3 regions of the Mesorhizobium sp. M1399 genome follow, and region 2 is predicted to be linked to each of the others. Evidence: predicted binding sites of a transcription regulator. Region 2 holds the regulator's gene; each other region holds the start of a gene.
What was found. The regulator PhoB, encoded in region 2, activates phosphate uptake and scavenging genes when phosphate is short. The targets are predictions, from matches to a motif close to TGTCATNNANCTGTCAT.
Positions count from the first base shown of each region.

Region 1 (10,636 bases), on a different contig from region 2:
GCCGCGATAGTCGGGCCTTTGCGTGCGCTTGCCGACACGCGTCAGGAAGGCGACGATCTGCGCGCGCGGATCGCCGGGATGGGCATTCACCGCCTCGTCGAAGCGCTCCCAGAATTCGAGGTCATAGTGCCGAAGATAGGATGCAGCCAACTCATCCTTGGACGGAAAGCTGCGGTAGAGGCTTGGCTTGGTGACGCCGGCACGCCGTACGATCTCGTCGACACCGATCGCCCTGATGCCTTGCCGGTAGAACAGGTCGCGCGCCACCTGGAGGATCCGTTCGGCGGCGCGAGGCAGCGGTGCGCCATTCTCCTTGATCGTTGGTTCAATGCTTTTCATGTCTGGTTTGCCGATGCCTGGTTGACAATGTTACCGGTCGGTACGTATGTTCCGCGCATCTGAAACGTACCGGTCAGTAACATGATAGCTCAATCCCGCCCGTTTGGCCAGCGCTACGCTTTCGTCGTGGTCGCCGTCATCTTCCTCTGCCTGCTGATCGCCGCGGGCCTGCGTTCGGCGCCGGCAGTCATGATGCTGCCGCTGGAGAATAGTTTCGGCTGGCGGCGCGACGTCGTCTCGCTGGCGGCGGCCACCGGCATCTTCCTCTATGGCCTGACCGGGCCGTTTGCCGCGGCGCTGATGGAGCGGATCGGGCTGCGCCGCACCTTGCTTGCCGCGCTGCTTTTGATGTCGGGATCGACCGCGCTCAGCCTGCTAATGACCAAGCCGTGGCATCTGCTCCTCACCTGGGGCGTGTTTTCCGGCATCAGTTCGGGCGCTGTCGCCACCGTGCTCGGCGCGACCATCGTCAACCGCTGGTTCAAGACCAATCGCGGCCTTGTGATGGGACTGATGTCGGCGTCCAGCGCCACCGGGCTGCTGGTCTTCCTGCCGCTGCTCGCCTCGCTCGCCCAGTCCGGCGGCTGGAAGCCGGTCGCCATTGCCATTGCCGTGGCCACCGCCGCCTTGGTGCCGCTGGTTTATATGCTGGTACCGGAGCGTCCGGCCGCGATCGGCATGGTCCGCTATGGCGCCGAGCTCGACGATGTGCCGCCCGCGCCGCCGGCCGCGCAAGGCAATTTCCTCGCGCATACGCTGAGCACGTTGCGCCGCGCCGCCGGTACGCGTGTGTTCTGGTACCTGTTCGCCACCTTCTTCGTTTGCGGCTTCACCACCAACGGGTTGGTCGGCACGCACCTGATCGCCTTTTGCGGCGATATGGGCATCGGCGAAGTGCAGGCCGCGGGCCTGCTCTCGATGATGGGTATCTTCGATCTTATTGGCACGACGCTGTCGGGCTGGCTCACCGACCGTTTCGACCCGCGCAAGCTGCTCGGCATCTATTACGGCATTCGCGGCCTGTCGCTGATCTATCTGCCCTATTCCGGCTTCTCGGCGACCAGCCTGATCATCTTCGCCGTATTTTACGGACTGGACTGGATCGCCACAGTGCCGCCGACGCTGCGGCTTTCCAACGAGGCGTTCGGCGACCGCAGCGGGCCGATCGTCTTCGGCTGGATCGTCGCCGGCCATCAAGTCGGCGCAGCGACAGCGGCCTTTTTCGGTGGCACTATGCGTGAGTTGCAGGGCAATTACGAGCTTGCCTTCCTGATCGCCGGCATGACGGCAATAGCCGCCGCCTGCATCTCGCTGCTGATCAACACCAGCCGCCCGGCGTTCGATCCTGAACCGCAGGCGGCATAGCTTCTCGTTGCAGGAGAGATGCCGTCGGCCAAATTGCCGATCTCCCCCTCGCGGGGGAGATGCCCGGCAGGGCAGAGGGGGCGCGAAGGTTCGCCAGCCTCCGACTTTACGCAATGTTCTGCCCAAACTCCGCTGCTCCGTCTGATTTCTTTCTGATTTGTACGTCGGCGGGACAGCGCCCCCCTCTGGCCTGCCGGCCATCTCCCCCCGCAAGGGACCCGCAAGGGGGGAGATCAGCAGCTTCGCCGCCGAGCGGTCCAGCCTTCCCGCTTGTTGATGTCAGAAAACCTTCATCGTTTCGAAATGTGCCTGAAACATTGAAGCTGGAGCTTGGCGGCGACGTTCAACGCCATCCAGGAGACAGCCATGAACAAGATTTCAATGACGCGGCGCGCTTTCGTCACGTCGGCCAGCGCCGTTGGCCTGGTCGGCGCCTCGGGTCTCGCCCTTCCCTATTACTCGCGCGCCAATCAGCGCCCGGCCTTCACCCATGGCATCCAGTCCGGCGACGTCGACGCGACCAGCGGCATGGTCTGGACGCGCACGGACCGGCCGTCGCGCGTCATGTTCGAAGTGTCGTCGACGGAAAGTTTCGCCAATGCCGTCCGCCTGGCGCCGCTCGATACCTCGCCGGCCAGCGACTATACGGTGAAGCGGCTGCTCACCGATCTCGCCTCCGACCAGGATATTTTCTACCGCATGGTCGCGGCCGATCTTGCCGACATCAACGCCGTTTCCGAGCCGATCGTCGGCCGCTTCCGCACGGCACCTGCCTCGAAGCGTGACATCCGCTTTGCCTGGTCGGGCGACACCGCCGGCCAAGGCTGGGGCATAGACGAGACCGGCATGAAGACCTACGCCACGATCGCCAAGCACACGCCCGACTTCTTCCTGCATTCGGGCGATACGATTTATGCCGATGGTGCGATGAAGGACGAAGTCGACCTGCCCAATGGCGGCAAGTGGAAAAACACAGTGCTGATCAACGAAAAGCGCAAGGTTGCCGAGACGCTGGACGAATACCGGGCGCAGTGGAAATACAACATGATGGACAAGAACGTTCTTGCGCTCAGTGCCATCTGCCCGACTTTCTATCAGTGGGACGACCATGAGGTGCTTAACAACTGGTCGGACTCGAAGGACCTGAGCGCCGACGACCGCTACACAGAAAAATCAATCCATGTGCTGGCAGCACGTGCGGCGCGCGCCTTCCACGAGATGACGACGATCCGCTACGAACCGTCGGAGCCGGGCCGCGTCTACCGCAAAATCGCTTATGGTCCGCTGCTCGACGTGTTCTTCCTCGACATGCGTTCCTACCGCGGCCCCAACGGTCCGGATATGCAGGAGACGATGACGCCTGAATCGCGCATCCTCGGCGAACAGCAGATCAAGTGGTTGAAGCGTGAGCTGGCAAATTCCAACGCGACGTGGAAAATCATCGCCGCCGATATGCCGCTCGGCCTCGTGGTCTGGAATGACGGTACCAAGAAGGTCGGGGCCGAGGCAGTCAGCAATGGCGACAATGGCCCGGCCAAGGGGCGCGAGCTGGAAATTGCCGACCTTCTTCGCTATATAAAGAACGCGGGCATCAGCAATACCGTTTGGCTCACCGCAGACGTGCATTACACGGCCGCGCATTACTACAATCCGGACAAGGCGCAGTTCCAGGACTTCAATCCGTTCTGGGAATTCGTTTCGGGTCCGATCCATTCAGGCACGTTCGGACCGAATGGTTTCGACATGACCTTCGGCCCGGAGCTGAAGTTCATCAAGGCACCGACTGCCGAGCAGGGTCAGAACCTGCCGCCGTCGGCCGGCCTGCAGTTCTTCGGACTTGTCGATATCGATGGCGCTACAGAGCAGCTGACGGTGCGGCTGATGGATCGCGACGACAGCGAACTCTACAAGGTCACGCTCGATCCGGTGCGGTCGGCGTGAGCGACTGCACCATTATCCTCGGGCCAGCCCGAGGGTAGGACGTGTATCAATCGGGATAGCAGACGACGGGAATGTTGGGCCAGACGGCGCTGTCGCATCCGGCATTTTGCTGCCTTTGCTTGAAGGCGGCGCTGACTGGCCCGGTCACCACCGGGTCGACGCCATCGGGAGCATCGGCAAAAAGCTGCTCCGCCGACCGCTTGTCGGACGGCAGGGCAGTCCGCGTCTCCTTGAACGACGCGGCCGACTGCGCCGCGCCTGCCGCGAGGAGGACGGCGAGTGCGCTACATGCCAAAATCGGCCGGAGTCTGCTGCCTGCGTCGATCATGAAATTCGAACTGCCCGGACCATGAAAGGTTCCGCCTTGGTTAATAATTCCACTTCACACCAAGACATTTAAGATTTGGTGACTTTATTTGGTGACTCGCCTCCTCTTTCGCAATTGCGAAAAACCCTGTATGAGCCGCCCAACCGAAAGAGGCAGCGCCTTTTGGCCTGCTGCCTGCAACGCTCCCGAGACCAAAACATGAAAATCCGCAATATCGCGATCATCGCGCACGTCGACCATGGAAAAACCACCCTCGTCGATCAGCTCCTGAAACAGTCCGGCTCGTTCCGCGACAACCAGCGTGTCGCCGAGCGCGCCATGGATTCGAACGATCTCGAAAAGGAACGCGGCATCACCATCCTGGCCAAGGCGACCTCGGTCGACTGGAAGGGCACCCGCATCAACATCGTCGACACGCCCGGCCACGCCGACTTCGGCGGTGAGGTCGAGCGCATCCTGTCGATGGTGGATTCGGCCATCGTGCTGGTCGACGCCGCCGAGGGGCCGATGCCGCAGACCAAATTCGTCGTCGGCAAGGCGCTCAAGGTCGGACTGAAGCCGATCGTCGTCATCAACAAGATCGACCGGCCGGATGCTCGCCACGTCGAGGTGGTCAACGAGGTGTTCGACCTGTTTGCCGCGCTTGACGCGACCGACGAGCAACTCGACTTCCCGATCCTTTACGGTTCGGGCCGTGACGGCTGGGTCTCCGAAAACCCCGAAGGTCCGAAGGACCAGGCTCTGGCGCCGCTGTTCGACCTCGTCATCAAGCACGTGCCGGCGCCGACCGTTCATCCTGGCCCGTTCCGCATGATCGGCACCATTCTGGAAGCCAATCCGTTCCTCGGCCGCATCATCACCGGCCGTATCGAATCCGGCACGCTGAAATCCAACCAGGCGGTCAAGGTGCTGCACCATGATGGCACCCAGGTCGAAACCGGCCGCATCTCGAAGATCCTTGCTTTTCGCGGGCTCGAGCGCCAGCCCATCGACGAAGCGCAGGCAGGCGACATCGTCGCCATCGCCGGCTTGTCGAAAGGCACCGTCGCCGACACGTTCTGCGACCTGTCGGTGACCGAGCCGCTGCACGCGCAGCCTATCGATCCGCCGACGGTGACGATGTCGTTCCTGGTCAACGATTCACCGCTGGCGGGCACCGAAGGCGACAAGGTGACCAGCCGCGTCATCCGGGACCGCCTGCTGCGCGAGGCCGAAGGCAATGTCGCGCTGAAGATCGAGGAATCGCCGGACAAGGATTCGTTCTTCGTCTCCGGACGCGGCGAATTGCAGCTGGCCGTGCTGATCGAGACGATGCGCCGCGAAGGTTTTGAGATCGCCGTGTCGCGGCCGCGCGTCGTCATGCAGAAGGGCGAGAACGGCGAATTGCTGGAGCCGGTCGAGGAAGTCGTCATCGACGTTGACGAGGAGCATGCCGGCGTCGTCGTGCAAAAAATGTCGGAGCGCAAGGCCGAGATGGTCGAGCTGCGCCCTTCGGGCGGCAATCGCCAGCGCATCGTTTTCCACGCGCCGACGCGCGGCCTGATCGGCTACCAGTCGGAACTGCTGACCGACACGCGCGGCACCGCCGTGATGAACCGGCTGTTCCATGCCTATGAGCCTTACAAGGGTGAGCTGCCGGGCCGCACCAACGGCGTGCTGATCTCCAACGAACAGGGTGAATCGGTGGCCTATGCCATGTGGAACCTGGAAGACCGCGGCCCGATGGTCATCGACCCCGGCGTCAAGGTCTATCAGGGCATGATCATCGGCATCCATTCCAGGGACAACGACCTCGAAGTCAACGTGCTCAAGGGCAAGAAGCTGACGAACATCCGCGCCGCCGGCAAGGACGAGGCAGTGAAGCTGACGCCGCCGATCCGCATGACGCTGGAACGCGCGCTGGCCTGGATCCAGGACGACGAGCTGGTCGAAGTGACGCCGAAAACCATCCGCCTGCGCAAGCTCTATCTCGACCCGAACGAGCGCAAGCGTTTCGAGAAGTCGGCGAAAGTGGTCGGCGCGGCGTAAGCCACTTTTCTCAGCCATTATGAGGAAGGGAGCACGTGCGTGCTTCCTCCCTCTATCTTACCCGCCGGCAGCCCCGGTCTGGATTACTAGACAGGTCGATGCGGATCGCCGTTCCCGCTCGGGCTGGCCTGCGCAAGGCTTTGGCCCCGTCCGGACCAACGGCCAGCAATCGCTTCTCTTCCCAAACCTGAAGCCGCGATCGCGAGATACCGAGTTCGTTGGCGAGCAACCGGTCGAGCCGCAGCGCTGTCGGCATTTCGAGCTCGAGCTGGAGTTCGAGGCCGGCGGTGTTTTCCGGCCTGTCCCCGAGCACCTGCTTATGAACGGCGGCTTCAGGAAATTCCTCGACGCGCCCGATCCTGCTTCGCAATGCGGCAATATCGAAAGCATGGCGCCGCGCCAGGACCGGATCGTTGCATTCGAGCGCCTGCAGCAGGGCCGGCTCGATGTCGCGGCGATTGCAGCGCTCCAGAATGCCGAAATTCCAGGAATTGTCGCAATCGATGCACCGGTAGATCAACCAGGCATCAATGCGTTTGCCATTAGCATTGACCCGGAATTTGCCGCTGCAGCGATAGGCTTTCAGGCCACCGCAGCGATTGCAGTTGAGGTGAGGTCGCGGTGCGGTCTTGGGCGCGATCGCCCAGCGGATACGCAGTATCGAAGGCATGCCGAAAAGCCCTTCCCGTCGGGAAGTTCGTCAGATCGGCGATGTCGAGATGCCCCTGCGGGCACGGCGTGGCGAGAGACTGCGGCAGTTGGAAATAAGCGTCGCGGGTGATTGTGCGCGACAGCGGTTCAGCAGTGCCAAACCGGTCTCGAACCGCCACCCTGAGGAACACATGATGTGAAAACAGGCGCCGCGACTGCGACGCCCTGCTCTGTGTTGGGGGAGTTGGCGAGACCGGCGGTTACGTAGGCAAAGTGAAGCTCGAAATGATGTCGGGACGACATTTCTAGCCGCGAGGTGCCCAGCCGACAAGCCTTCTTTCGGTAGACGCTACCGTCGTCGGAACAGTTGGGTTATGTTGAATGACTCCAAAAGTTTCTAACGAGATCCGCGTCATGCATTTCACGTCGCTTCTGATTTTTGCCGGCGCCCTGCTTGTTGCCGCCGGCTCGCCGGGCCCGTCGATTGCCGCACTTGTGGCGCGGGTCATCGCAAAAGGGTTTCGCGACGTGTTTCCGTTCCTGCTTGCCATGTGGATTGGCGAAGCGATCTGGCTGTCACTGGCGGTGTTTGGCCTCGCCGTGGTGGCGCAGACGTTCCACTTCGCCTTTGTCGTCGTGAAATGGGTTGGCGTCGTCTATCTCGCCTGGCTTGCCTGGAAGATGTGGACGGCACCGGTCGAGGCAAAAGAAGGCTCGCTGCCGCGCGACGATTCGCCCGTCAGACTGTTCTTTGCCGGCATGGCGGTGACGCTCGGCAACCCCAAGATCATGATGTTCTATCTGGCGCTGCTGCCGACCATCATCGATCTCGGTTCAGTCCGCGTGATCGGCTGGGTCGAGCTGACGGCGACCATGGCCGTGGTGCTGGTCGCCATCGATTTGACATGGGTGCTCGCCGCATCGCAGGCGCGCAAGCTCTTGAGGAGCAAGCGGGCGATGAAGATCGCCAACCGCATCAGCGCCGGCACCATGGCCGGCGCTGCGGCGGCGATCGCGGCGCGGTCCTGAGCCGGCGCGTCAACCCATTTCAATTATCGGTGCGATCTCGACGCTGAAACCCGGGTCCGTCAGGATAGGACAATCCTGGGCTTTGCCGACGGCATCGTCGATGTCTTTCGCTTCGATGATGGTGTAACCGGCGGTTGGATTGCTGCCGCCATTGTTCTCGACCTTGCCGCCGGGCAGCAGGGTCTTCGACATGCCGACTGGATTGCCACCGTCGACCACGGCTGAGCCAAGCTTGCCGTACCAGCCGTTCCAGGCATCCATCGCTGCCTTCCGTTCGGCCTCCTCGGTCGGCATCTTGCCCGAGCCGTGATAGACGTAGAGAAATTTCGCCATGTTCTCCTCCTTTGATCGGCGGCATCGAACCGGCATGCGGTCATGCCGCATGCCGATCATCGGACCAAACCGGCAAACAAGCAACGAGAATGCGATGTAGCTAATATATACGACCGCGGTGCCCTATCGCGCCATCGCGTGATATTCATCGTTCGGCCGCATATCGATCGCCGATGCCAGCCGGTTCGACATGTTGAAGAACGCGGCAGTCGAGGCGATATCCCAGATGTCGCGGTCGGAAAAGCCCACTTGCCGCAGCGCCGCCCGGTCGGCTGCGACGATCTTTGCCGGCTGCTCGGTCAGCTTCACCGCGAATTCGAGCATGGCGCGCTGCCTGTCTGACAGCTCGGCGGCGCGAAAATTCATCACCATCATCTCGCCGAAGGCCGGGTCGCCGGAAAGCTGGCGCACGGCCGCGCCATGTGCAACCAGGCAATAATAGCAATGGTTGACCGATGAGACGACCACCGCGATCATCTCTCGCTCCAGCTTCGACAGGCCGGATTCACCCAGCATCAAATCATTGTACATGTCGGTGAAAGCGCGCAGCTTCTTCTCGTCGAAGGCGTAGGCGAGCAGCACATTGGGAACGAGGCCGAGCTTCTCCCGGCATTTGGCGAAATAGGCGTTGGTCGCTTCGCTCAGCTCCGCCGGTGCGAGGTCAAGCGCGGTGATTTTGTCTGTCATAGGGGATTTCTCCTCGTTTTCCGCCAGGCTGCCGGTGAATTCCGACATTTCGTCGCAAGCCGTCAAACCTTTGTCGCCAAATACCCGTCATCTGCTACGATAGTTGTAAAAACATGACGGGAGGGAATTAGCTCATGGCCGGCCTGAAATCCGCAAGCCAGCTGAAAAAGATGAGTCCGGCCAAGGGCAGCGAAAAGCCCGGCAGGCTTGCCGACTACTTGCTGGCCCGAGCTCCGGCCGAAGATGTCGCCGCCTACGACGTCATCGATCTCGAACGCGCTGCCGAACTCGCCGGCCGCGCTGTCGCCCGGCACAAGAAGGACGACTGCGTCGTTGCCATAGACGTCGATTCCGGTGTCGTCCGCCAAGGCCGGCCGATGACGGTGATCACCGTCGTCAACGACAACATGCCGTTCCTGTTCGATTCCGTCCTCGGTGAGATTACAGAGAGCGCCGGCGAGCCGCTGCTGGTTACCCACCCGGTCATCGTGGTCAGGCACGGCAAGAACGGCGTCGAGGAAATCCTCGGCGATGGCGGTTATGCCAAGGGCGAGCACAGCCATGACCGGCTGAGCGTCATCCATGTCCATATCGGCCGCCTTTCGGCCGAGCAGGCCGAAGGCCTTTCCGCACGCCTGACGAAGCTGCTCGGTCAGGTGCGCGCCGCCGTCATCGACTGGAAGCCGATGCTTGCCCGCCTCGACCAGGCGATCTCGGAATTCCGCTACTCGCCGGTGCCGCTCGACAAGGCCCATGTCACCGAGGCGATCGCCTTCCTCGAATGGCTGCGCGACGACAATTTCACCTTTCTAGGCATGCGTGAATTCAAATACACCGGCGGCGAGAAGAGCGGCATGCTCGAGCGTGCCGAAAAGCCCGGCCTCGGCATCCTTTCCGATCCCGACGTGCTGGTGCTCAGGCGTGGCACCGAAGCGGTGAGCACGACGCCGGAAATCCGCGCCTTCCTGCATGGGCCGGAACCGCTGATCGTCACCAAGGCCAACGCCAAGTCATCGGTGCACCGCCGCATCTACCTCGACTACATCGGCGTCAAGACCTACACCGGCAAAGGCGTGCTTTCGGGCGAGCTGCGCATCGTCGGACTGTTCACCTCGACTGCTTATACGCGCTCGGTGATGAAAATCCCCTATCTGCGCTCGAAGGCCGAAACCGTCATTGCCAAATCCGGCTTCAATCCCGGCGACCACTCCGGCAAGGCATTGATCAACGTGCTGGAGAGCTATCCGCGCGACGAGTTGTTCCAGGTTCCGGTGCCGATCCTGCGCAAGCATGCCGAAGCCATACTGGGATTGATCGAGCGGCCGCGCGTCAGGGCATTGGTGCGTGTCGACCAGTTCGACCGCTTCGTCTCCGTGCTCGTCTTCGTGCCGCGCGACCGCTACGACAGCGTCGTGCGCGAGAAGATCGGCACCTATCTGAAGACCGTCTTCGAAGGCCGGCTGTCGGCCTATTATCCGGCCTTCCCGGAAGGCGGGCTGGCGCGCGTCCACTTCATCATCGGCCGCTCCGGCGGCAAGACGCCGAAGGTCGAGCAGGCGACGATCGAGGCGGCGATTCGCGACATCGTACGGACCTGGGACGATGCACTGCGCGAGACCGCGACCGAGACCGGGGCCGACGCGAAGCTAACGGCCATCGCCTCGCGCTTTTCGGAAAGTTATCGCGACAGTTTCCCGCCGGCCGTGGCGCTGGCCGATGCCGGGCGCATCGCCAGGCTCGATGCGTCAAATCCGATCGCCATCGACTATTACCGTCACGCCGACCAGAAGCCGCATCAGGCGGCGCTGAAAATCTATCACCATGGCAGCCCGGTGGCGCTGTCGCGGCGCGTGCCCGTGCTGGAAAACATCGGTTTCCGCGTCATCAGCGAGCGTACTTTCGAGGTCGGCGACAATCAATCCGGCATGGTCTTCA
Region 1 covers NZ_JAMYKZ010000002.1:228,657-239,292, forward strand. The annotation lists gene NKH05_RS03605 (TetR/AcrR family transcriptional regulator) at 1-339, opposite strand, end outside; gene NKH05_RS03610 (MFS transporter) at 421-1,704, shown strand; gene NKH05_RS03615 (alkaline phosphatase D family protein) at 2,071-3,645, shown strand; gene NKH05_RS03620 (hypothetical protein) at 3,692-3,973, opposite strand; gene typA (translational GTPase TypA) at 4,172-6,001, shown strand; gene NKH05_RS03630 (DUF1062 domain-containing protein) at 6,054-6,671, opposite strand; gene NKH05_RS03635 (LysE family translocator) at 7,067-7,681, shown strand; gene NKH05_RS03640 (YciI family protein) at 7,691-8,014, opposite strand; gene NKH05_RS03645 (peroxidase-related enzyme) at 8,138-8,701, opposite strand; gene NKH05_RS03650 (NAD-glutamate dehydrogenase) at 8,836-10,636, shown strand, end outside.
Region 1: a site for PhoB is predicted at 1,982-1,998, ahead of NKH05_RS03615 (alkaline phosphatase D family protein). Genes of this name have one in related genera too.

Region 2 (10,636 bases):
GAACTGATCGACGAATTGCAAGCCGACTACACGATCGTCATCGTCACCCACAACATGCAGCAGGCGGCGCGCGTATCGCGCCAGACCGCCTTCATGTATCTGGGTGAACTGGTAGAGTTCGACCGGACCGAGAAGATCTTCACGTCGCCCCGCGAGAAGCGCACGCAGGATTACATCACCGGCCGCTTCGGCTGAGCCGTTCCGATCACGCATATGAGGACAGGACCATGGGCGAACACACAGTCGCTTCTTTCGACGAGGATCTCGAGCAGATCAGCAAGCTGATCCGCGACATGGCCGACCTCGCCGGTTCGATGGTCGGCGGGGCGACCAAGGCCCTGTTGAATTCTGACAACGTGCTGGCGCAACGCGTCGTTTCCGACGATGCCATCATGGATGCGCGTCAACGCGAACTGGACGACCGCGCCATCACCCTGATCGCCAAGCGCCAGCCGATGGCCCACGATCTGCGCCATGTCGTCGGGGCGATCCGCATGGCCGGCGATCTCGAACGCATCGGCGACCTTGCCAAGAATATCGCCAAGCGTGTGAGTGCGGTCGGCCTTAGCGTCACACCGCGCGACCTATCGCATTCCATCGATGCGATGGCGCAGCTGGTGCTCATCCAGGTGCAGGGCGTCATCGAGGAGTATGCTGCAGGCGATGCGGCCGCGTTGGCCAAGCTACGCGCCGCCGACGAGCGCATCGACGTCAAATATACGTCGGTGTTCCGCGAACTGTTGACCTACATGATGGAAGACCCGCGCAACATCACCGCTTGCACGCATCTGCTGTTCTGCGCCAAGAATCTGGAGCGGATCGGCGACCATGTCACCAACATCGCCGAAAATGCGTATTATGTGCTGACCGGCGAGCAATTGCCGGTCAATCGTCCGAAGCAAGACGAAACGACAATGTCCGCACCGGCGACATGATGGGGGTGCCCAGCCGATGATCGCACCACGCATAATGGTGGTGGAGGACGAGGAGCCGTTGGGTGTGCTGCTCCGCTACAATCTCGAATCCGAAGGCTACCAGGTCGAGGTGGTGACACGCGGCGACGAAGCCGAGATCCGTTTGCAGGAGAATGTGCCCGATCTTCTGGTGCTCGACTGGATGATACCAGCGGTTTCCGGCATCGAGCTCTGCCGCCGGTTGCGGGTGCGCCCCGAAACCGAACGGCTGCCGATCATCATGCTGACCGCGCGCGGCGAGGAGAGCGACCGGGTACGCGGTCTTTCGACCGGCGCCGACGACTATCTGGTCAAACCGTTTTCGACACCGGAATTCATGGCCAGGGTCAAGGCGCTGCTGCGCCGCGCCAAGCCGGAAGTGCTGTCCAGCGTGCTGAAGGTCGGCGACATCGTGCTCGATCGCGAATCGCACAGGGTGTATCGCAAGAAGACCGAGATCCGGCTCGGGCCGACCGAATTCCGGTTGCTCGAATTCATGATGCGGCATCCGGGCCGCGTCTTCTCGCGCAGCCAGTTACTCGATAATGTCTGGGGCGAGACGATCTATATCGACGAACGCACCGTCGACGTGCATGTCGGGCGGCTGCGCAAAGCCGTCAACAACGGCCGCATGCCTGATGTCATCCGCACCATCCGCGGTGCCGGCTACGCGATCAGGGAAGATTGACCCGCCCAGTCAGGCTACGTTCTTTCTGACGCCGGGCCTCATTTGCGCGCCCGGCGCGAAAATCTGCTGGTCGACGAAGCTTAACGCCCGCATTGCACAGCCTTCGCGGATCAGCGGCAATTCGTTCGGCTCGGTATCGAAGGAGATCGAGCCCGAATGCTGGCCGCCGGCGGTCTGGGCGATGGCCTTCCGCAAGGCCGGCTCGATCAGATCAAAGGCGGCGGCACTGGCGCCGACCATTGCGACCGGTGCCGGATCGATCAGCGCGAACAGCGAGCCGAGACCGAAACCCAGCGCTTCGCCGGCCTTGCGGTAGGCTTCGCGTTCCGGCCCGTCCTTCTCGCGCGCCCGAACCGCCAGCGCGCGCATGTCGGCGTCGCTGACGTCGGCGACCGGTTGGCTGTCTTCGCTCATCTGCGTGGCGTTGCGCCAGATGGCGTAATTGCCGGCATAGGCCTCGATGCAGCCGCGCCGCCCGCAACGGCAGAGCGCGCCGCCCGGACGATGGATCATGTGGCCAAACTCGCCGCCCGAGGAATGCGTGCCGGTGAACAGCTCGCCCTTCAACACCAGCCCCATGCCGATGCCGTGCGAAAGCAGGATGGCGATGAAGTCGTCGCGATAGCGATCCGGATCGCGCCAGCGCAAAGCCACCGCCATCATATTGCAGTCGTTCTCCACCGTGGCCGGGATGCCGAATTCATCTTCCAGCATGTCGGCAAAGGCGATGTCCGTCTGGGGCGTGATCGGCGACCACAGCATGGCGCGTGCAGGGGAGTCGGTAATTCCCTGAATCGCCAGGGCGATGCGGGCGACACTGCGGACGTCAAGATCTGGATCGTCCAGCCGGCGCCGGACGATGGCCATGCATTCGCGGATCAGTTCGTCGCGCGGCATGGTCAGCGTGTCCAGCCGGCGCTGTTCCTCGGCGACCACCTGCCCCGCATAGTCGATGATGGCGGCCGACAGGAAATTCAGCGACAACACCACGGTCAGCACCGCCGCCGCTTCCGGATTGAGGGCGAGGCCGACCTGCGGACGACCGCGTTTCAACGAAACGGGTTCGCTTGCCTTGCTCTCGGCGAGGATGCCTTCCCGTATCAGGTCGGAGGAGATCGCCGATATGGTCGAATGGCTGAGGCCGGTGGTTGCGGCGATCTCCGTACGCGATGGCTGGCCGGCCCGGCGCACGGCCGAGATCACCATCGCCCGGTTGCGCCGGCGCAAATCGTCATGGCGGATTCCGACCGACATCGTTTTGCTTTCCTCCCGGTTTGCCGCGGCCGCTCATGAACCGGAAGCCGTCGGTAATGCCGACAAATAGTGTCGGATGAGGCAAATAGTGTCAGATGCAGGTGGCGCTGTCATCGTTTATTCCGAAGCTCGAAAAAAGTCGCAGCAACATCAAAATCCATCAGAATCGATGTTGACAGCAGCGGGAGATCGGGCCAGTATTTTTTCGAGGCTCGAAAAAATTAGCGCCTCTAAGCTGGCCTTTGGGGCCAATTGGTCACGCCGTACGCGGCGCAGGGAGGATATGATGAAGAAATTCACGACCGCCATTCTGGCGGGTGTCGCCATGACGCTGGCGCTTGCGTCGGTGGCGCAGGCTAAAGACAAGGTCATCGGCGTTTCCTGGTCGAACTTCCAGGAAGAGCGCTGGAAGACCGACGAAGCCGCAATGAAGGCGGCCATCGAGGCTGCCGGCGACAAGTATATCTCCGCCGACGCACAGTCCAATCCGGGCAAGCAGCTCACCGACGTCGAGAGCCTGATCTCGCAGGGCGCCAACGCACTGATCATCCTGGCGCAGGACGCCTCGGCGATAGGGCCGGCCGTGCAAAAGGCGCTGGACGAAGGTATTCCGGTTGTCGGCTACGACCGGCTGATCGAGAACAAGGACGTCTTTTACCTGACCTTCGACAACAAGGAAGTCGGCCGCATGCAGGCCCGCGACGTGTTCAAGGTGAAGCCGGAAGGCAACTATGTCTTCATCAAGGGCTCGGGCGCCGATCCGAATGCCGATTTCCTTTTTGCCGGTTCGATGGAAGTGCTGAAGGACGCCATCGACAGCGGCAAGATCAAGAATGTCGGCGAGGCCTATACCGACGGCTGGCTGCCGGCCAACGCCCAGAAGAACATGGAACAGTTCCTGACCGCGAACGACAACAAGGTCGATGCGGTGGTCGCCGCTAACGACGGCACTGCCGGCGGCGTCGTCGCCGCACTGACGGCGCAAGGGTTGGCTGGATCGGTTCCGGTCTCGGGCCAGGACGGCGACCACGCCGCGCTGAACCGCATCGCGCTCGGCACACAGACGGTCTCGGTGTGGAAGGACGCGCGCGAGCTCGGCAAGAACGCCGCCGAGATCGCCTCGCAATTGGCCGACGGCAAGCAGATGACCGACATTGCCGGCGTGAAGGATTTCACCACGCCCGGCGGCAACACCGTAAAGTCCCTGTTCCTGACCCCGGTCGCCATCACCAAGGACAACCTCAACGTCGTCATCGACGCCGGCTGGATCAAGAAAGAAGAGGTCTGCGCGGGCGTGGCGGCGGGCGCTGTTCCGGTCTGCAACTGATCCGAGTTTCCGAGAAGTCCGAACGCCGCGGCCGCTTGCCGCGGCGTTTTTTCAAGAAAGAATTGTTTTTCCGCTTCCGGCGGATAACTTCTAGGCTGCTTCCGGCATCCGCGGCAGACGGCAACCCGGCGGGAGAAACATCATGACCGACACGACTTCCAACACGCCGGTCGACAGCTCGACGGCAGACCGGGCGCGGGAATCGGAGGCCGGCGTCGTTGCCCGATTTCTCAAGGCAACCGAACTCGACACGCGCATGCTCGGCATGGTCGGCGCGCTGCTGGTCATCTGGGTCGGGATCCACATACTGTCGGGCGGGCTCTTCCTGACGCCGCGCAATCTCTGGAACCTTTCGGTGCAGACCTCGTCGGTGGCGATCATGGCGACCGGCATGGTGCTGGTCATCGTGATGCGTAACATCGATCTTTCCGTCGGCTCCGTGGAAGGCGTGATCGGCATGGTGATGGGCGTGGCGCAGGCCGAATTCCTCGTCCGCATCATGGGATTTCAGCTTGGCAGCCCCTGGCTGTGGGTCATCGCACTGGCCGCCGGCCTGGTGCTCGGCCTGGCTATCGGAGCGTTTCAGGGTTTCATCATCGCCTATCTCCAGGTTCCTGCCTTTATCGTGACGCTCGGCGGATTGCTGGTCTGGCGCGGCATGGCATGGCTGATCACCAGCGGGCGCACCGTTGCGCCGCTGGACAGGACCTTCCAGCTGATGGGCGGCGGACCACGGGGCTCGATCGGCGCCACCTGGAGCTGGATCGTCGGTGTCCTCGCCTGCGCGGCCGTTGCCTTCATGCTCTTCAACGGCCGCTCGCAGCGCAAGCGCTTCAACTTTCCGCTGCGCCCTGTCTGGGCGGAAAGCTTGCTCGGCGTGATAGCCTGCGCCGCCATCCTCGGCGCCGTGTGGATCGCCAATTCCTATCCTTGGCCGGTCGGCATCGTACGCCAATATGCCCAGCAGAACGGCATCACCGTTCCCGAGGGCGGGTTGTTCATCGCCCACGGCATCGCCATACCTGTGCTGATGGCCGTGGCCGCGGGCATCGTCATGACCTTCATCACCAGACGCACCCGTTTCGGCCGCTATGTCTTTGCCATAGGCGGCAATCCGGAAGCGGCCGAACTCGCCGGCATCAACACACGCTGGGTCACCATGAAGGTGTTCATGATCATGGGCGTGCTGGCCGCGATCAGTGCGGCGATCGCATCGGCGCGCCTCAACGCGTCGACTAATGCGCTGGGGACCCTGGACGAGCTGCTGGTCATCGCGGCGGCCGTGATCGGCGGCACGTCGCTCGCCGGCGGCTCCGGCACGGTGCTCGGCGCCATGCTCGGCGCGCTTTTGATGCAGTCGCTGCAATCCGGCATGGTGCTGCTCGGCATCGATTCGCCGCTGCAGAGCATCGTTGTCGGCGCCGTGCTGGTGGTCGCGGTGTGGCTCGATACCGTCTATCGCAAACGGGTCTAGTGAGGAGAACGAGCATGGCAGACAGGACCGCTCCCACGGGCACGCCGCTGATCGACATGCGCAACATCTCGATCGCCTTCGGCGGCATTCGCGCCGTCGACGATGCCTCGGTCGATCTTTTTCCGGGCGAGGTGATGGCTTTGCTCGGCCATAACGGTGCCGGCAAATCGACGTTGATAAAAATCCTGTCCGGCGCCTACAAGCGCGATGCGGGCCAGATTTTCGTCAACGGCGAGGAGGCTTCGATCTCCAATCCCCGCGACGCCAAGAAGTACGGTATCGAGACGATCTACCAGACGCTGGCGCTGGCCGATAATGTCGACGCGGCTGCCAACCTGTTTCTCGGCCGTGAGCTGATGACCGGCTGGGGTACGCTCGACGACGTCGCCATGGAGGCTGAGGCGCGCAAGGTGATGGGCAGGCTCAATCCGCGCTTCCAACGCTTCAAGGAGCCGGTGGTAAAGCTTTCGGGCGGCCAGCGGCAGTCGGTTGCGATCGCCCGCGCCATCCTGTTCAACGCCCGCATCCTGATCATGGACGAGCCGACAGCGGCACTCGGGCCGCAGGAGACGGCACAGGTCGGCGAACTGGTCAGGCAGCTCAAGGCCGACGGCATCGGCATCTTCCTGATCAGCCATGACATCCATGACGTGTTCGAGCTTGCCGACCGCGTCTGCGTCATGAAGAACGGTCGGGTTGTCGGCACGGCGCGCACGACCGATGTCACCCAGGACGAGGTGCTCGGCATGATCATCCTCGGCAAGTGCCCGCCCGGCGCCATCCCAGGGCCGGGCGCCCTGAAGATCGCGGCCTGAACGAGAATTAGCCGGCTAATCACAAGTCGCCAAAATGTGCCAGCAGTCACCATGCTTTGGCCTCCCCATTGTGTTGGCGTCGGGAGTTGCCCATAAAGATGCCGAACCGTCCACGGGACGTATCGGCAATTGAAGAAACTCTTTCCGACCGTAGCTTTCATCGCCGTCGCGCTGATCAGCCTGACGATGGCGGGTTTTGCCTATTTTGCCACCCAGGAAGCCGCCCGTATAAAATTCGAGGCGACGGCGGACGACGCGCTTAACCGGATCGAAAGCCGCATCGACCTGGACCTGTCGCTGCTGCGCTCAACCCGGGCATTGTTCGATGCGCGCAATGGCGGTATCTCGCAAGGCGAGTTCAAGGCTTTCTTCAACGCGCTCGACATCGACAATAATTTCGCCGGCCTGCGCGGCATCGGCTTCCTCCGCCTGGCGAAAACTGAAAACGAGGCGGCGGTCGAGCGCGATATCCTGCACGATCACGGCGCAAGCCATCCGATCTATCCCGACACGAACTTGCCGTGGCGTACGCCCATCGTGCTGTTCGAGCCGCTGGACCCGTCCAATAAATCCAGCATCGGTTATGATATGTTCGCCGGGCCGGTGCGGCGCGAGGCGATCGAAAAGGCGATGGTCGACGACCAGCTGCACGCCAGCGGGCTCGTGCAGCTCGGCAAGGATACGGGTGCCGCGCAGACCTTCACCGGGTTCCTCGTCTTCGTCCGGCTCAATGTCGAAACCGCGCCGGACGCCGTCAACGCATCGAGATCTTCGACTGCCGGCTTCCTCTATGCGGCCTTCCGCTCCCGGGACCTGTTCCAGGCTGCGCTCAGCCGGGCACCTCTGTTGCCGGTCAACACCGAAATCTATGACGGCGCTGTGAACAGTGACAACCTGCTGTTCCAGTCGGAAACGCCGCCTGTTTCAGCCCTTGGCGACAGGCTGCTGATCACCCGCAAGATCACCGTTGCCGGTCGGCCGTGGGTCGTCCTGTTCAGGCCGACAAGTGCTTTCTCGCAACCTTCCTCGCGTGCCATTCCGGTGATGCTCGGATTGTTCGGGCTACTGCTTGCGGGCGCCATCGCGCTGGTGGCCCGCTATCAGGAGCGGGCCTATGAGGCGGTCTCGCTGCTTCACGAAACGACCGAAAAGAGCCTGCTGGAAAAAGACCTGATGCTGCAGGAGATGAAGCATCGCATCAAGAACTCGATCACGCGGGTGCTGGCAATCGCGCGCCAGACAGCATCGCACACCGCCGACGTCCAAGAGTTCTCGGCATCATTTTCGGCTCGGCTGCAGGCGATGGCGGCTTCCCAGGACATGCTGACGCGCTCACGCTGGCAGAAAGCCGATCTCGGCGACCTGCTGCGCATCGAGCTTGGCCAGGTGTTCGGAAGCGAGCTTCCTGAAGGGCTGTTGTCGGGACCGGAGGTTCTTCTCGACGAAAAGACGACGCAGGCACTCGGCCTCGTCTTTCACGAACTGGCGACGAATGCGCTGAAGCATGGCGAAACCGGCAATTCAGTCGGTGCGCTCAAGGTCGACTGGTCGCTCGAAGGCCGCGGCGGAGCCCGGACATTGGCTCTCAACTGGCGCGAGGCCGGGCAGAGGAAGCTCGAGACACCGGCGAAGAGCGGTTTCGGCACCAGACTGATCGATCTCAACGTCACACGCGAGTTGCGTGGCACAATCAGGCGCGATTTTCACGAAAACGGCTTGAACGTGGAAATCAAGGTTCCGCTGCCGGCTTGAAACGCCGTCTCGTGAGCCGCATCGCGACAGCGCTTTGGAAGTGCAAACGCGGAGACAGGTGGTCTGCCTCCGCGTTTGCTGTTCGCCTGGAACTCGAAACTAGTTGCAGCGAGCTGTGTAGATCCGGCCGTGACGATCTCTGTATTGGCAGTAGCCATTTTGCAGGCGGCGAACCAGCAGACCGCCAATCGCACCAGCGCCAGCGCCGATCAAAGCGCCCTTGCCGCCGCCGACAGCGCCACCAATAAGCGCGCCGCCCACAGTGCCGATACCCACGTTCTCTTCCGTGGTGGTGCAGCCGCTGACCGCAACCACGGCAACCATGGCAATAATCATCTTCCGCATGGAGTCATCCTCACTTTGTCCTCACTTTAACAAGCTCCAGCCGCCATCTAGCATGAAAGTGCGGCCTCTGCGCGCACGATTTCATTGTTGATTAAGATAGTCTTTTCGGACGTGCGCCGTTCGATGCTACCACGAACTCGGAAATCTCCAAGGACGCATCGAGCGTGGCGTCGGGATGCACATTCCAGATAATCCTGTCATAGCCGTCCTCGAGCGCAGGATCGACGGCAAGACATTTGGCGCCGACATGTTGGGCTTGGCCCTGCCGGTCGATGACCGCGAACGGGGGCGCGCCGCCGTGCACTCGGCCGCGGTTTCAAAGGAATCAAGCAGAGGCGAGCTCGATCAGATCAACTGGGACGCGGCGGTCAGGACGATCGCGGCCATAAGCGCAAAGGCGGCGAAGCGAAGGGGCAAAGCACGAGGCGCGGGCGCTGCGGACACGTCGGGATCCTGAAAACCGCCCATCGAGACGCGAGCGGCCTGTTCCAGTCTGTTCAAGTCGGCAGCCGTCAAGGCCCATTCCTTTCATATTGTGCCAAACTCAATCAATGTCCGCTGAATCGGCACGTTCGGACAGGATCGGACTTTATGGTGAACAGTCCGTTAAGGCGGGGTGATGCAGCCAGCCTTCTTCCTGCGGCCGCCGTTCGTTCAATCCGTCTCGAAATTGCCGTGAGGAACGACAAGACGGTATTCGAGGCGGTTCCCGGTGATCTCAAGTGTCGCCGTTCCATTCAACGAAGTGGGCACGACGCGTTCAAGTGCGACGCTGCCAAAACGCTTCTCGCTGCGTTGATTGTCGTTGGCTCCGATCACTTCGGCCCATGTCAGCGACAGCGCAGGCTCGCCAGCGGAAGCGGCCGTCAGATCGGCCGTCACCTCGACGAAACCATCGCTGCGCGACAGCGCGCCATAGCTGACCGAATTGACGGCGAGCTCATGCATGGCCAAGCCGATGTGCAAGGCAGCATTGGGATTGAGATATGGATTTGCGCCGCGGAAACGCAGGCTGTGCATGGGGTCCGCGCCGTACCTTCCGACCTGACCGGAAACCAGCTCGCGCAGCGCCGCTCCCCGCCAGTTGGATGACGTAACTAGGTCCTGCGAGGAGGCCAGCGACTGCAATCGGCCCCGGAAACGCGTCAGGAAATCGTCAATGCTGCCGGAATAACGCCCCGTCTGGGTGGCGATGCTCTGGATGATGGCCAAAAGGTTCTTGGAGCGGTGACTGACCTCGCGCAGCAGCGCCTTCAGCGTCTGCTCCCGGCGTTTCTGCTCGGTTGTTTCGACCATGGTGGTCACGACGCCCTGCACCGCGCCGGTCTCGCTGCGGTCGGCGTCGATCCATACCTGAAACCAGCGGGCGCCATCATCGGCCGGCACGCTGAGTTCGAGATGTTGAGGATTGCCGGAGACGATGACGTCGTGCTTGGCGGCGCCGATACGCTCTGCCTGCGCCGGCGGCAAGATGCCGTTGTTGTCGGAGGCATCAGAGGTCCATGGTGCGCGCATGTTGCGCGCCCACACCGTCTTCATCTCGCGATCCTGGTATAGAACGGAAATCCCGGCATTGTGCAAGGCGTGGAGAAGGGCTCGGCCAAGCTGCATTCCGCTTTCGGCGGGATGCAGAGCGATGATCTCATCCCTCTGGCCGCGGTCTTTCATTTTTCCGACTCTGGAACGCATCGGTAATTTGCTCAACCCACGTCGGGCTGAACGGCTCACGGAAAAATGGGTTCCAAAAGGAGCTTCGGATCGAGCCCTAAAAAGCGGTCCGCCGAGCGGCATCCCGTTGGAGGACACTGCCCGGCGGTGGCTGGAAACCGTTTGAGGGGTGCGGCTTCCAGTGTTCGCTTGAATGGCCGCTTGGCATTCACGCCCGTCTGATCAGGCCGGCAATAAGCGATATGATCAGGAAGGCGAGAAAGATGAAGAACAATATCTGCGCTATGCCGGCCGAAGTGCCAGCGATGCCGCCGAAACCAAGCGCACCGGCGATGATCGCCACGACGAGAAATACGAGCG
Region 2 covers NZ_JAMYKZ010000025.1:11,382-22,017, forward strand. The annotation lists gene pstB (phosphate ABC transporter ATP-binding protein PstB) at 1-195, shown strand, start outside; gene phoU (phosphate signaling complex protein PhoU) at 228-935, shown strand; gene phoB (phosphate regulon transcriptional regulator PhoB) at 952-1,641, shown strand; gene NKH05_RS29340 (ROK family protein) at 1,651-2,895, opposite strand; gene xylF (D-xylose ABC transporter substrate-binding protein) at 3,182-4,222, shown strand; gene NKH05_RS29350 (sugar ABC transporter permease) at 4,365-5,696, shown strand; gene NKH05_RS29355 (ATP-binding cassette domain-containing protein) at 5,711-6,511, shown strand; gene NKH05_RS29360 (CHASE domain-containing protein) at 6,641-8,263, shown strand; gene NKH05_RS29365 (YMGG-like glycine zipper-containing protein) at 8,363-8,608, opposite strand; gene NKH05_RS29370 (hypothetical protein) at 8,954-9,124, opposite strand; gene NKH05_RS29375 (sensor histidine kinase) at 9,263-10,297, opposite strand; gene NKH05_RS29380 (DUF1328 domain-containing protein) at 10,485-10,636, opposite strand, start outside.

Region 3 (10,636 bases), on a different contig from region 2:
CGGCATGCCGAATTTCTTCACCATCAACGGCAAGGCCTATCCCTCGACCGAGACGATCCCGATGAAGGTCGGCGAGACGCTCAAGGTGCGGTTCATCGGCACCAATAACGGCTTCATCCATCCGATGCATATCCATGGCGGACCGTTCGAGGTCGTTGCCCGCGACGGCGAGACGATCCCTGCCTCGGGTCGTTTCCTTGCCGATACGGTCAATGTCGGGCCGGGTCAGCGCTACGACGTGATCTGGAAGGCGCAGCGTCCGGGCAAATGGCTGATCCATTGCCACATCCCGCATCACACCACGAACAACAATGTCGAGGAGAAGGGCGGCGGCGGGCTGATGGTCGTGATCGATGTGACATGACCGGCGTCGGCTTGGCTCGTTCCAACCGCTGCACCGGCCCGGACGCCATGCAGTGGCTGAAACCATGTTTTCTCTTAAGCTGATGTGATCTGCCAGACAGCGACGCCGGCAAGGGCGAGACCGGCAGCGCCCTCGATGGCCCGGGAGATGGTTTCGAACAGCCGTGGCTGGCGCGCGAAAAACTGTACAAGCCGTTCCCGAAACACGATCGACAATACCGCGACGCAGGACAGCGTCAGCGCCACGCCGACCATCACGGTGATGGCAAACAGGACGCCCGCTGCCGGAACACCCCTGGAGATCGCGAAAGTCATCGCGAAAAGCGTCAGCGGGCAGGGGATCAGGCCTGCCATCACGCCGACAGCCTCGCCTTCGTGCCTGTGGTGATGGCTGTGGCTCAAAGCGCGCCAGAGCATCCAGACGCCAATGAGGCCGAGCAGCCCACGACTGATATGCTCCAGGAGCGGAGCGCGGCCAACGCTGCCCAATGCTATGGAGACCAGTGGCAGCGAGAGAGCCGCAATCAGAACGGCAATCGTCACATGCGTGAACGATAGCGTGATAGACACGAGCAGGCCGCGCGAGACCTTCGCATCCGAACCGGCAAGATAGGTCGCCAGGACCGCCTTGCTATGACCCGGCGTCAGCGCATGGGCAGCCCCGAACACGACGCCCATCGGCAGGAAGGCCATGAATGCCAGCCAATTGCCTCCGGCCGCAAGCAGCTTGATCTGCTCGCCGAGCGTCAGATAGATCGTGCGCTGAAATTCGACGAGCGTCTGGAACATCGGACGAGACTAGCAGAAAATCGGCGAGCGTCAGTGCATGTGGCCGTGGTCATGCGTGTGCTCGTGAGGGTGCGGATGGTCGTTCTCTCCACGTTCCGTTGAAAACCGGACATTCGCCTCAGCCAGGGCTGGCATATGCTGGGACAGTTCGTCTTTCAGCGCTGCCGCGATCTTGTTCGCCGCCGACAGCGGTAAGGTTTCGTCCGCGGCAATTGCGATGTCGGCGTGCAATCTATGACCGACCCAGCGCGCCTTAGCATCGACAATATGCGCGCCCGCAACATGCTCGGCGGCATGTCGGATTTCATCCATCACACCGGGTTCGATTCCGTCCAGCATGCGGGTCAGCACCGAACGGGCCGATTGCCACACGATACCGAAGATCGCAATCGTGATCAGCAGGCCGACGATCGGGTCGGCCAAGGAAAAGCCGAGCCAGACGCCGATGGCTCCGATGACCACGGCAAGGCTGGTAAGTCCGTCGGTGCGGGCGTGGTAGCCGTCGGCAATGAGTGCCGCGCTGTTGATTTCGCGGCCGACGCGGATACGGAACACGGCAACCGCCTCGTTGCCGAGGAAGCCGACAATGCCCGCCGCCGTCAGCCAGCCGAGGTGTGTCACTACTTGTGGATTGATCAGCCTGTCGATGGCTTGGTAGGCGGCGACAACAGCGCTGAACAGGATGATGAGCACGATGATGATGCCGGCCAGATCCTCGACCCGGCCCAAGCCATAGGTAAAGGTCCGCGACGGCTTGCGCCGCGCCAGCACGAACGCAATCCATAGCGGGATCGCCGTTGTCGCATCGCCGATGTTATGGATCGTGTCGGCCAGCAATGCCACGCTCCCCGACAGCACAACCACGACCATCTGCAACGCCGCGGTGATGGCCAGGATTACGAACGACCATTTGATTGCCCAGATGCCCCGGTCGGTGGTAGCAATTGTCGCATCGATGACGCCGTGGGTGTGACCGTGCGAACCGTGATCGCCGTGATGATGTGCGGCGTGCGAGCCGAACCCGAGCCAGTCCAGAATGCGGGCTACGATGGCATTCATAGATACTTCGCCAGCTGCTTGAGTTCCGCCAGCGAGTTGCCGCCGGTTTCCACGCTGTCCGTGAGGCAATGCTCGATGTGATCGTTGATCAGCTCGCGCTTGGCGCTGCTGATGGCCCTTTCGACGGCATGAAGCTGCTGCGCCAGATCAACGCAAGGGCGATGCGCCTCGATCATGGCCAGCACCGCCGCAAGGTGGCCTTGCGCGCGCTTCAGGCGCTTTACGATGGAAGGATGTGAGGCGTGGAGGTGATCTGACATGCCTCCAGCATATCCTCCCGGGGAGGATACGGGTCAAGCTCTAAGTCAGCTGTGCAATTTCCGGAGAGGCTTCACCTTGAACATTGCTTGGTCTATGCCTTCCCCATGAAGAAGCTTGCCCGTTTTCTTGGCCTGCTGGTCGTTACAGCAGTCCTTGCGGTGGCGCTGGGCACGCTGCTGCCGCGCCCGCTCTGGCCGGCGGCCGCTGCCGATCCGATCGGCGCAAGCCACCGCATCCTGGTGCTGAAAAACCCGATCCACACCGACATCGCCATCCCGGTCGACGACGACGTGCGCCGGCGCTTCCACTTCCTGGTCGATGCCGGCATTCCGGCCGACATGGCGGAGGTCCGCTACATCGTCTTCGGCTGGGGAGGCCGCGCCTTCTATCTCGAGACGCCGACCTGGTCGGAACTGAAGGCAGTGCCGGTGATGAAGGCGCTGACCGTCGATGCTTCGGTGATGCATGTCGACATTTCAGGCGAAATCGCCGAGCCGCATCCCGACGTCGCCGGCTTCGACGTAAGTGAGGAACGCTTTGCGGCGCTGCTCGATTTCATTGCAGCAAGCTTCCAGCGGGGGCCGAACGGGGCCATTCCGATCGAGAATGCGGCCTATTCCCGCTTCGATCGTTTCTTCGAAGCCAATGGCCATTTCAACGCGCTGATCGGCTGCAACACCTGGACGGCGGCGGCACTGCGCACGGCCGGGCTGCGCACCGGCTGGTGGAACCCGCTGCCAGCCTCGCTCGGCCTGTCGATGCGGCTTCACAATTGAAGAGGGTTCCGGCTGATCAACGCCGCGATCCTTCGAGCCCTCCTTTCGCCAATCTCTAACGTTGCAGGACCTAGCAAGGCGCCGAAACTGCCAATCTCCCTCCTTGTGGGGGAGATGTCCGGCAGGACAGAGGGGGGCGCTGTCCCGCCGGCCTATCGAGCTTTTTATCGCCGATCCCCAGACTCGCGCGCCCGCTAGCCATAAAGCCAATCAAGATCGGCGGCGAGCTTTTCGGGTGAGCGCATCGCCAGGAACAGGTTGCGGGCCATCGCCACCGGCCCGGCCGCGTGCCAGGCGAGGCGGTTGACCGCGCCGCGGCGGGCGACCTGGGCGACGCGCGGCCGCCGCGCCTGTTCCCAAGCGGCAAGCGCGCCGCTGAGATCGGCAGGCGAGGTGGCAACGAAGCCGGCAAGCGTCGCCGCGTCCTCGATCGCCATCGCCGCGCCCTGTGCGGCAAAGGGCGTCATCGCATGCGCCGCATCGCCGATCAGCGCGACGCCTTCCGGTGTCGTCCACCGCCGCTGCTCGACGGTGTGGATCGGCCATGCCGTCCACGGCGCCGCCTCGCTCGCCAGACGGACCAGCGCCGGCGCGGTACCGCGCATGGCGCTGACGAGGATGGCGGGGTTGGCATGCCCCGACCAGCCCTCGGCGATGCGCTCGCCCCTGGTGAAGGCGGCGAGGTTGAAGGCAGTGCCACGGCTGACCGGATAGGCGACCATATGGAAGCCGGGATAGAGGAATGCGGTAACGCAATCGGGCGCACCGATCGCTGCAAAGGCTTGGCCAGCAGGGCTGTCGGCACCGACGGTGGCGCGCCACGCCAGCTCACCTGAAAACCGGCTACTACCGAATTCGGCCGCTTTGCGGGCCAGTTGTTCTCGCACCGACGACCAGACGCCATCCGCGCCGATCAGCAGACAGCCAGCCTCGACCGTTTCGCCATCAGCCGATGCAGTGACGGCAACAGCTTTCGGTCCGGCTGCGATGTCGGTCACCCGCGCGCCAGCGACCAGTTCGATCCCGGGCTGCTCCGAAACCCGCTGCATCAGCGCTGACTGCAGATCGGCGCGGTGGGCGACGAGATAGGGTGCCCCCCAGCGCGTTTCGGCGGCCGGGCCAAGCGGTACGCGCGCCAGCTCGCCCAGCGTGGCGGCATCCTTGAGCACAACCGCCTCCGGCCGCACCGCCGTCGGCAGCAGCCGATCGAGTACGCCGAGTTGTCGAAGAATGCGTGTCGCGTTGGGCGACAACTGGATGCCGGCGCCGGCAGCCTCGAGGTGCTGCGCCTGTTCGAACAGTTTTATCCGATAGCCGCGCTCGGCGAAGGCCAGTGCCGCGGTCAGCCCGGCAACGCCCGCCCCGGCGATGACGACCTGCCGGGACTGCGTTTCCTGCATCAGGCTTGTCGCAGGAGAATCAGGCGGCCTGGTCGATATAAAGGCAGCCCGGCGGCACCGTTTCCAATGCCTTCAGCTTCGGCGAATAGCGATAGAGCGTCGAGCAGTAGGGGCAGACCTTTTCATTGTCGTCGCCCATGTCGAGAAATACATGCGGATGGTCGAAAGGCGGATTGGCGCCGGTGCACATGAATTCCTTGACGCCGATGTCGATTGCCGGATAGCCCGCATCGTTCTGGAAATGGGGAATGGAACCGCCTGCCATCGTCGTCTCCTGATCTTGTCGATTGCATCTGGATCATAACCCGTCTCTTTGCAAGATCGATGAAATGAAACTGTCGCAAAAGCCTGTCAGAGGATAAGTTAAGCCGGTTAACACCGTAATCCGCGGACGGGTGTGAGAAGAGCAGGAACTATGAACGAACTGAAGCCGGTCCAGAACGAATTCATCACCATCGAGGCTGCGAGCCGCGAAGGCGGCAATCCTGACCGCTTCGTCAACCGCGAGTTTTCCTGGCTGCAATTCAATCGGCGCGTGCTCGAGGAATCGCTGAACGCCAATCATCCGCTGCTCGAGCGCGTTCGCTTCCTGTCGATATCGGCGGCCAATCTCGACGAGTTCTTCATGGTCCGCGTCGCCGGTCTTGCCGGCCAGGTGCGCGAGGGCATCGTGCTGAAGAGCCCGGACGGGCGCACCCCCGAGCAGCAGCTCGAACAGCTGTTGCGCGAGGTCGAGCGCCTGCAGGAGGACCAGCAGAACAGCCTTTCGGCGCTGATGCTGCAGCTCAACAAGGAAGGCATCGAGAGCATCACCCGCGATGCGCTGACCAAGGACGAGAAGACCTGGCTCGAGGACCATTTCCAGGAGCAGGTGTTTCCGGTCCTGACGCCGCTGTCGATCGACCCAGCGCATCCGTTTCCGTTCATTCCCAATCTCGGTTTCTCGATGGCGCTGCAATTGCGCCACCGCAAGAACGGCGAGGAAATGAGCGCGCTTTTGCGCCTGCCGGTAGCGCTGAGGCGCTTCATCCGCTTGCCGGATCGCAAGCATCACGTCCGCTTCGTTCCGCTCGAAGAGGCGGTCAGTCTCTACATCGGCAAGCTGTTCCCCGGCTACGAGGTCAAGGGCTCCGGCACGTTCCGCATCATCCGCGACAGCGATATCGAGGTCGAGGAAGAATCCGAAGATCTGGTGCGGCTGTTCGAGACGGCGCTGAAGCGTCGCCGCCGCGGCTCGGTCATCCGGATCGAGTTCGACAGGCTGATGCCGTCCGAATTGCGCGACTTCGTCGCCGGCGAGCTTGGCGTCTCGGCCAGCCGCATCAGCGTGCTTACCGGGCCGCTGGCGCTTAGCCAGATCTCGGAGATCGTCGCCGTCGCTCGCGACGATCTGAAGTTCACGCCCTACAATCCGCGCTTCCCGGAGCGCATCCGCGAGCATGGTGGCGATTGCTTTGCCGCCATCCGCGAGAAGGACATCATCGTCCACCACCCCTACGAATCCTTCGACGTGGTGGTGCAGTTCCTGCGCCAGGCGATGGCCGATCAGGAAGTGGTGGCGATCAAGCAGACGCTCTACCGCACCTCCAACGACAGCCCGATCGTGCGGGCTTTGGTCGACGCCGCCGAGGCCGGCAAGTCGGTGACGGCGCTGGTCGAGCTCAAGGCGCGCTTCGACGAGGAGGCCAACATCCGCTGGGCGCGCGACCTCGAGCGCGCCGGAGTCCAGGTCGTCTTCGGCTTTCTCGAGCTGAAGACCCACGCGAAAATGTCGCTGGTGGTGCGGCGCGAGGATGGCAGGCTACGCAATTACGTGCATCTCGGCACCGGCAATTACCACCCGGTCACCGCGCGCATCTACACCGACCTGTCCTTCTTCACCACCGATCCGACGATCGCGCGCGATGTCGCGCAATTGTTCAATTTCATCACCGGCTATGCCGAGCCGGCCGAGCAGATGCGGCTGGCCATATCGCCGTTCACGCTGCGCAACCGCATCCTCAAGCATATTTCGGACGAGATCGGCCACGCGCTGGATGGCAGGCCGGCTCGCATCTGGATGAAGATGAATGCGCTGGTCGATCCGATCATCATCGATGCGCTCTACGATGCCAGCCGCGCCGGCGTCGAGATCGATCTCGTCGTGCGCGGCATCTGCTGCCTGAGACCGCAGGTGCCGGGCCTGTCGGAGAACATAAGGGTGAAGTCGATCGTCGGCCGCTTCCTCGAGCACAGCCGCATCTATTGCTTCGGCAACGGCCACGGCCTGCCCTCGGACGGGGCGATCGTCTACATCTCCTCGGCCGATTTGATGCCGCGCAATCTCGACCGCCGGGTCGAGACCATGGTGCCGATCACCAATCCAACTGTGCATGAACAGGTGCTCGGCCAGATCATGCTCGGCAACATCATGGACAACCAGCAAAGTTTCGACGTATTGGCTGACGGAACCTCCCGGCGCGTTGTGCTGGAGGAGGGCGAGGAACCGTTCAACGCGCAGGAATATTTCATGACCAATCCGAGCCTGTCCGGACGGGGCGATGCGTTGAAGTCGCATGCGCCCAAGCGCATCGCGCAGTTCAAGCGCCGCAAGAAACAGAACGCAGCGACGGGCTGATGATTTCAGCGTCCCAGGGCCGGCTTCAGGACCGCCGACCGCTGTCCATCATCGATATCGGGTCGAACTCGATCCGTCTTGTCATCTATGAAGGGCTGGCGCGCTCGCCGACCTTGCTGTTCAACGAAAAGATGCTCGCCGGCCTCGGCCGCGGCATCGTTTCGACCGGAAAGCTCGATCCCGAGGCGGTGACGCGCTCGATGGAAGAGTTCCGCCGTTTCCGCGCGCTCTCCGACCAGGCCGGCGCCGAGCGCATGTATGTGTTGGCGACCGCCGCCGCCCGTGAGGCGGTCAACGGCCCCGACTTCATCCACCGCGCCGAGGATGTACTCAAGACCGAGATCCAGGTGCTGAGCGGCCGCGAGGAAGCCCATTATTCGGCGCTCGGCGTCATCTCCGGTTTCCACCCGGCCAACGGCATCGCCGGCGATCTTGGCGGCGGCAGCCTCGAACTGATCGATATCGACGGCGAGGCGATCGGTGACGGCATCACCCTGCCGTTGGGCGGCTTGCGCCTGCAGGACATGGCGAAGAACTCGCTGACCCAGGCGGCAAAGATCACGCGCGAGCAACTGGCGCGGGCGAAATTGCTGAAGGGCGGACAGGGCAGGGCCTTCTACACGGTCGGCGGCACCTGGCGAAACCTCGCCCGTCTGCACATGGAAATGACCAACTACCCGCTCGGCGTCATGCACCATTACGAGATCGGCATCGAAAGCGCCGCGAGCTTCCTCCGGCAGGTCGCCAAAGCCGAGATCGATAAGGTCAAGGGCATCGAGGGCGTCTCCAAGAACCGCCGCTCGCTGCTGCCCTACGGCGCCATCGTGCTGCAGGAGATCATGGCGGCGATGCAGCCGTCGAAGATCATCGTGTCGGCGCTGGGCGTGCGCGAGGGCTTTCTCTATTCGCTGCTCGACAAGGCCGAACAGAAAGCCGATCCGCTGATCTCGGCGGCGGAAGAGCTTGCCCGCCTGCGCTCGCGATCGGTCGACCACGCGCATGAGCTTGTCGAATGGACCGGTAAGGCCTTCGCTGCCTTCGGCATCGACGAAACCAGGGATGAGGCGCGCTACCGCCACGCCGCCTGCCTGCTTGCCGATATCGGCTGGCGCGCCCATCCCGAATATCGCGGCAAGCAATCGCTCAACATCATCGCCCACGCCTCGTTCATCGGCGTCGACCATCCCGGCCGCGCCTTCCTGGCGCTTGTCAGCCTGTTTCGCCACGAGGGCGTATTCAATGAAGCCGCTCCGGAAATCCGCGGGCTGGCGACACCGCGCTATCTCGAACGCGCCCGGGTATTGGCGGCGCTGTTGCGCGTCGTCTATCTGTTGACCGCGGCAATGCCGAGCGTCATGCCGCGGCTGAAATGGGAAAACCGCGGCAATGGCGTGCTGGCGCTGGTGCTGCCGGCAGCGCTGGCCGATCTTTACGGCGAGCGGCCGGCTGGCCGGCTGGCACAGCTGGCAAGAGTCACCAACCGCCGGCTGGTGCTGGCGGTCGAGGGCGGGCCAAGCATGTCTGTGAAGTGAACGGGCGGTCCAAGGCCGGATTTCGGGACGTGGGGTAAACGCAGAGCGAAAAATTCCATGACCATCCCATCGTCATCTCCGTCCGTAGCTGCAGCCGAAGCGCTCGGCTTCGATCCAGCGATCCACCGCAAGCTGCTTGCCGGGCTCGAGTCCGGCCTGTTGCGCGACCTGCACATCGTTCTCGCTGCCCGCTCCGAGAAGGTCTTCCTGGAGCACTATGCCGAGGGCAGGGACGAAGAATGGGGGCGCCCGATCGGGCAGATCGCCTTTGACGCCGGCACGCTGCACGATCTGCGCTCGGTAACGAAGAGCATCGTCAGCCTGCTTTACGGCGTTGCCCTCGACACGGGACTGGTGCCGCCACCCGATGCGCCGCTCTTCGCGCTGTTTCCCGAATACGCCGATCTCGCCGCCGATCCCGCGCGTGAGAAGATCACGATCGGCCATGCGCTGACGATGACGCTCGGCATGGAGTGGGACGAAAACCGTCCCTATTGCGATCCGCAGAACAGCGAGATCGCGATGGAGAACGCGCCCGATCGTTATCGCTTCATCCTTGAGCGGCCGATCATCGCCGACCCTGGGAGCCGCTGGATCTATTCCGGCGGCAGCGTCGCGCTGGTTGGCGCGATCATTGAAAGAGGCTGCGGCAAATCCCTGCCGGATTTCGCGCGCGAGGCGCTTTTCGCGCCGCTTGGAATCGAGCGCTTTCACTGGTCGGCTGGTGGTGACGGCGTCGCCTCCGCAGCGTCCGGCCTCAGGCTGGCGGCCCCTGATCTTTTGAAGATCGGCCAACTCCTTCTTCGCAAGGGTCTGTGGAATGGAGAGAGGATCGCGTCGGAAGGCTGGATAAACGCGTCGTTAACAGCCACAATCTCGACGCCGGACGGCCTTGGTTATGGCCGGTTGTGGTTCACCGGCGACGCGCCGGCGCCAGCATTCGCCGCCCCGAAATCATGGTATGGGGGTTTCGGCAATGGCGGACAGCGGCTCTGGCTGATGCCCGAGGCCGACATCGCCGCCGTGATCTATGCAGGCAAGTACAACGCCCAGGATGCCTGGGTGACGCCGACCCGCGTCTGGCGCGAGATCATTCTGGCCAATTTCCTGAACGCCTGATGATCTGTGCTGACGCCAGTCTTTCAGGTCGCTTCGGCACCGACGCCGATGCCACGCCCGTCGGCCGACCAGGCGCCCGCACCAGCCATTGCCAGCGCCAGAAAACCACCTGCTATGGCAATGTCCTTCATCAGCATCTGTGAATGCAGGAAGGTCAGCGTCGGATCGTCGCCGCCTTGGCCGTAATGACCGATGAAGGCGGTCGCGATGCAGAAGGCGGCGAGCAGCAGCGCCACGATCGGCGTCTTGAAGCCGACGAGGATGAGCAGCCCGGCGATCAGCTCGAACAGCCCCGTGCCCCAGGCAGCGAGTGTTGGCAGCGGCAGTCCGAGGCCGGCGAAATAGCTAGATGTGCCGGCGATGTCGGCAAGCGCATGGAAGCCGGACGGCACGAACAGTGCGGCGAGCAGCAGCCGGGACAGCAAGAGCAGCGCATTGCGGGGCATGATTCACCTCCGTTATCAGCGGCCGTTTTGGCCCAGCGCCCGATCTTAGCAGAGTTCCGGCCAGCAGATCGACCGACGCATTCCGACAACGAAAAAGGGGCACGGAAAATTCCGCGCCCCTTTTGTCTAGGCAATGCTGGGCCGCTTCAGCCGCGCTTGGCGTCGATCGAATACGCGCCGGCACCCGAGGAGGCGAGCACGAGGAAGCCGCCGGCAATGCCGAGGTTCTTCATGAAATTGATCATCTGCATCTGATCGGCCCAGCCGGTGTGGG
Region 3 covers NZ_JAMYKZ010000005.1:382,321-392,956, forward strand. The annotation lists gene NKH05_RS11270 (multicopper oxidase domain-containing protein) at 1-364, shown strand, start outside; gene NKH05_RS11275 (HoxN/HupN/NixA family nickel/cobalt transporter) at 439-1,152, opposite strand; gene NKH05_RS11280 (cation diffusion facilitator family transporter) at 1,183-2,211, opposite strand; gene NKH05_RS11285 (metal-sensing transcriptional repressor) at 2,208-2,471, opposite strand; gene NKH05_RS11290 (TIGR02117 family protein) at 2,577-3,248, shown strand; gene NKH05_RS11295 (FAD-dependent monooxygenase) at 3,443-4,648, opposite strand; gene NKH05_RS11300 (zinc-finger domain-containing protein) at 4,668-4,913, opposite strand; gene NKH05_RS11305 (RNA degradosome polyphosphate kinase) at 5,064-7,265, shown strand; gene ppx (exopolyphosphatase) at 7,265-8,797, shown strand; gene NKH05_RS11315 (serine hydrolase domain-containing protein) at 8,855-9,916, shown strand; gene NKH05_RS11320 (DoxX family protein) at 9,940-10,362, opposite strand; gene NKH05_RS11325 (DoxX family protein) at 10,509-10,636, opposite strand, start outside.
Region 3: a site for PhoB is predicted at 4,974-4,990, ahead of NKH05_RS11305 (RNA degradosome polyphosphate kinase). Genes of this name have one in related genera too.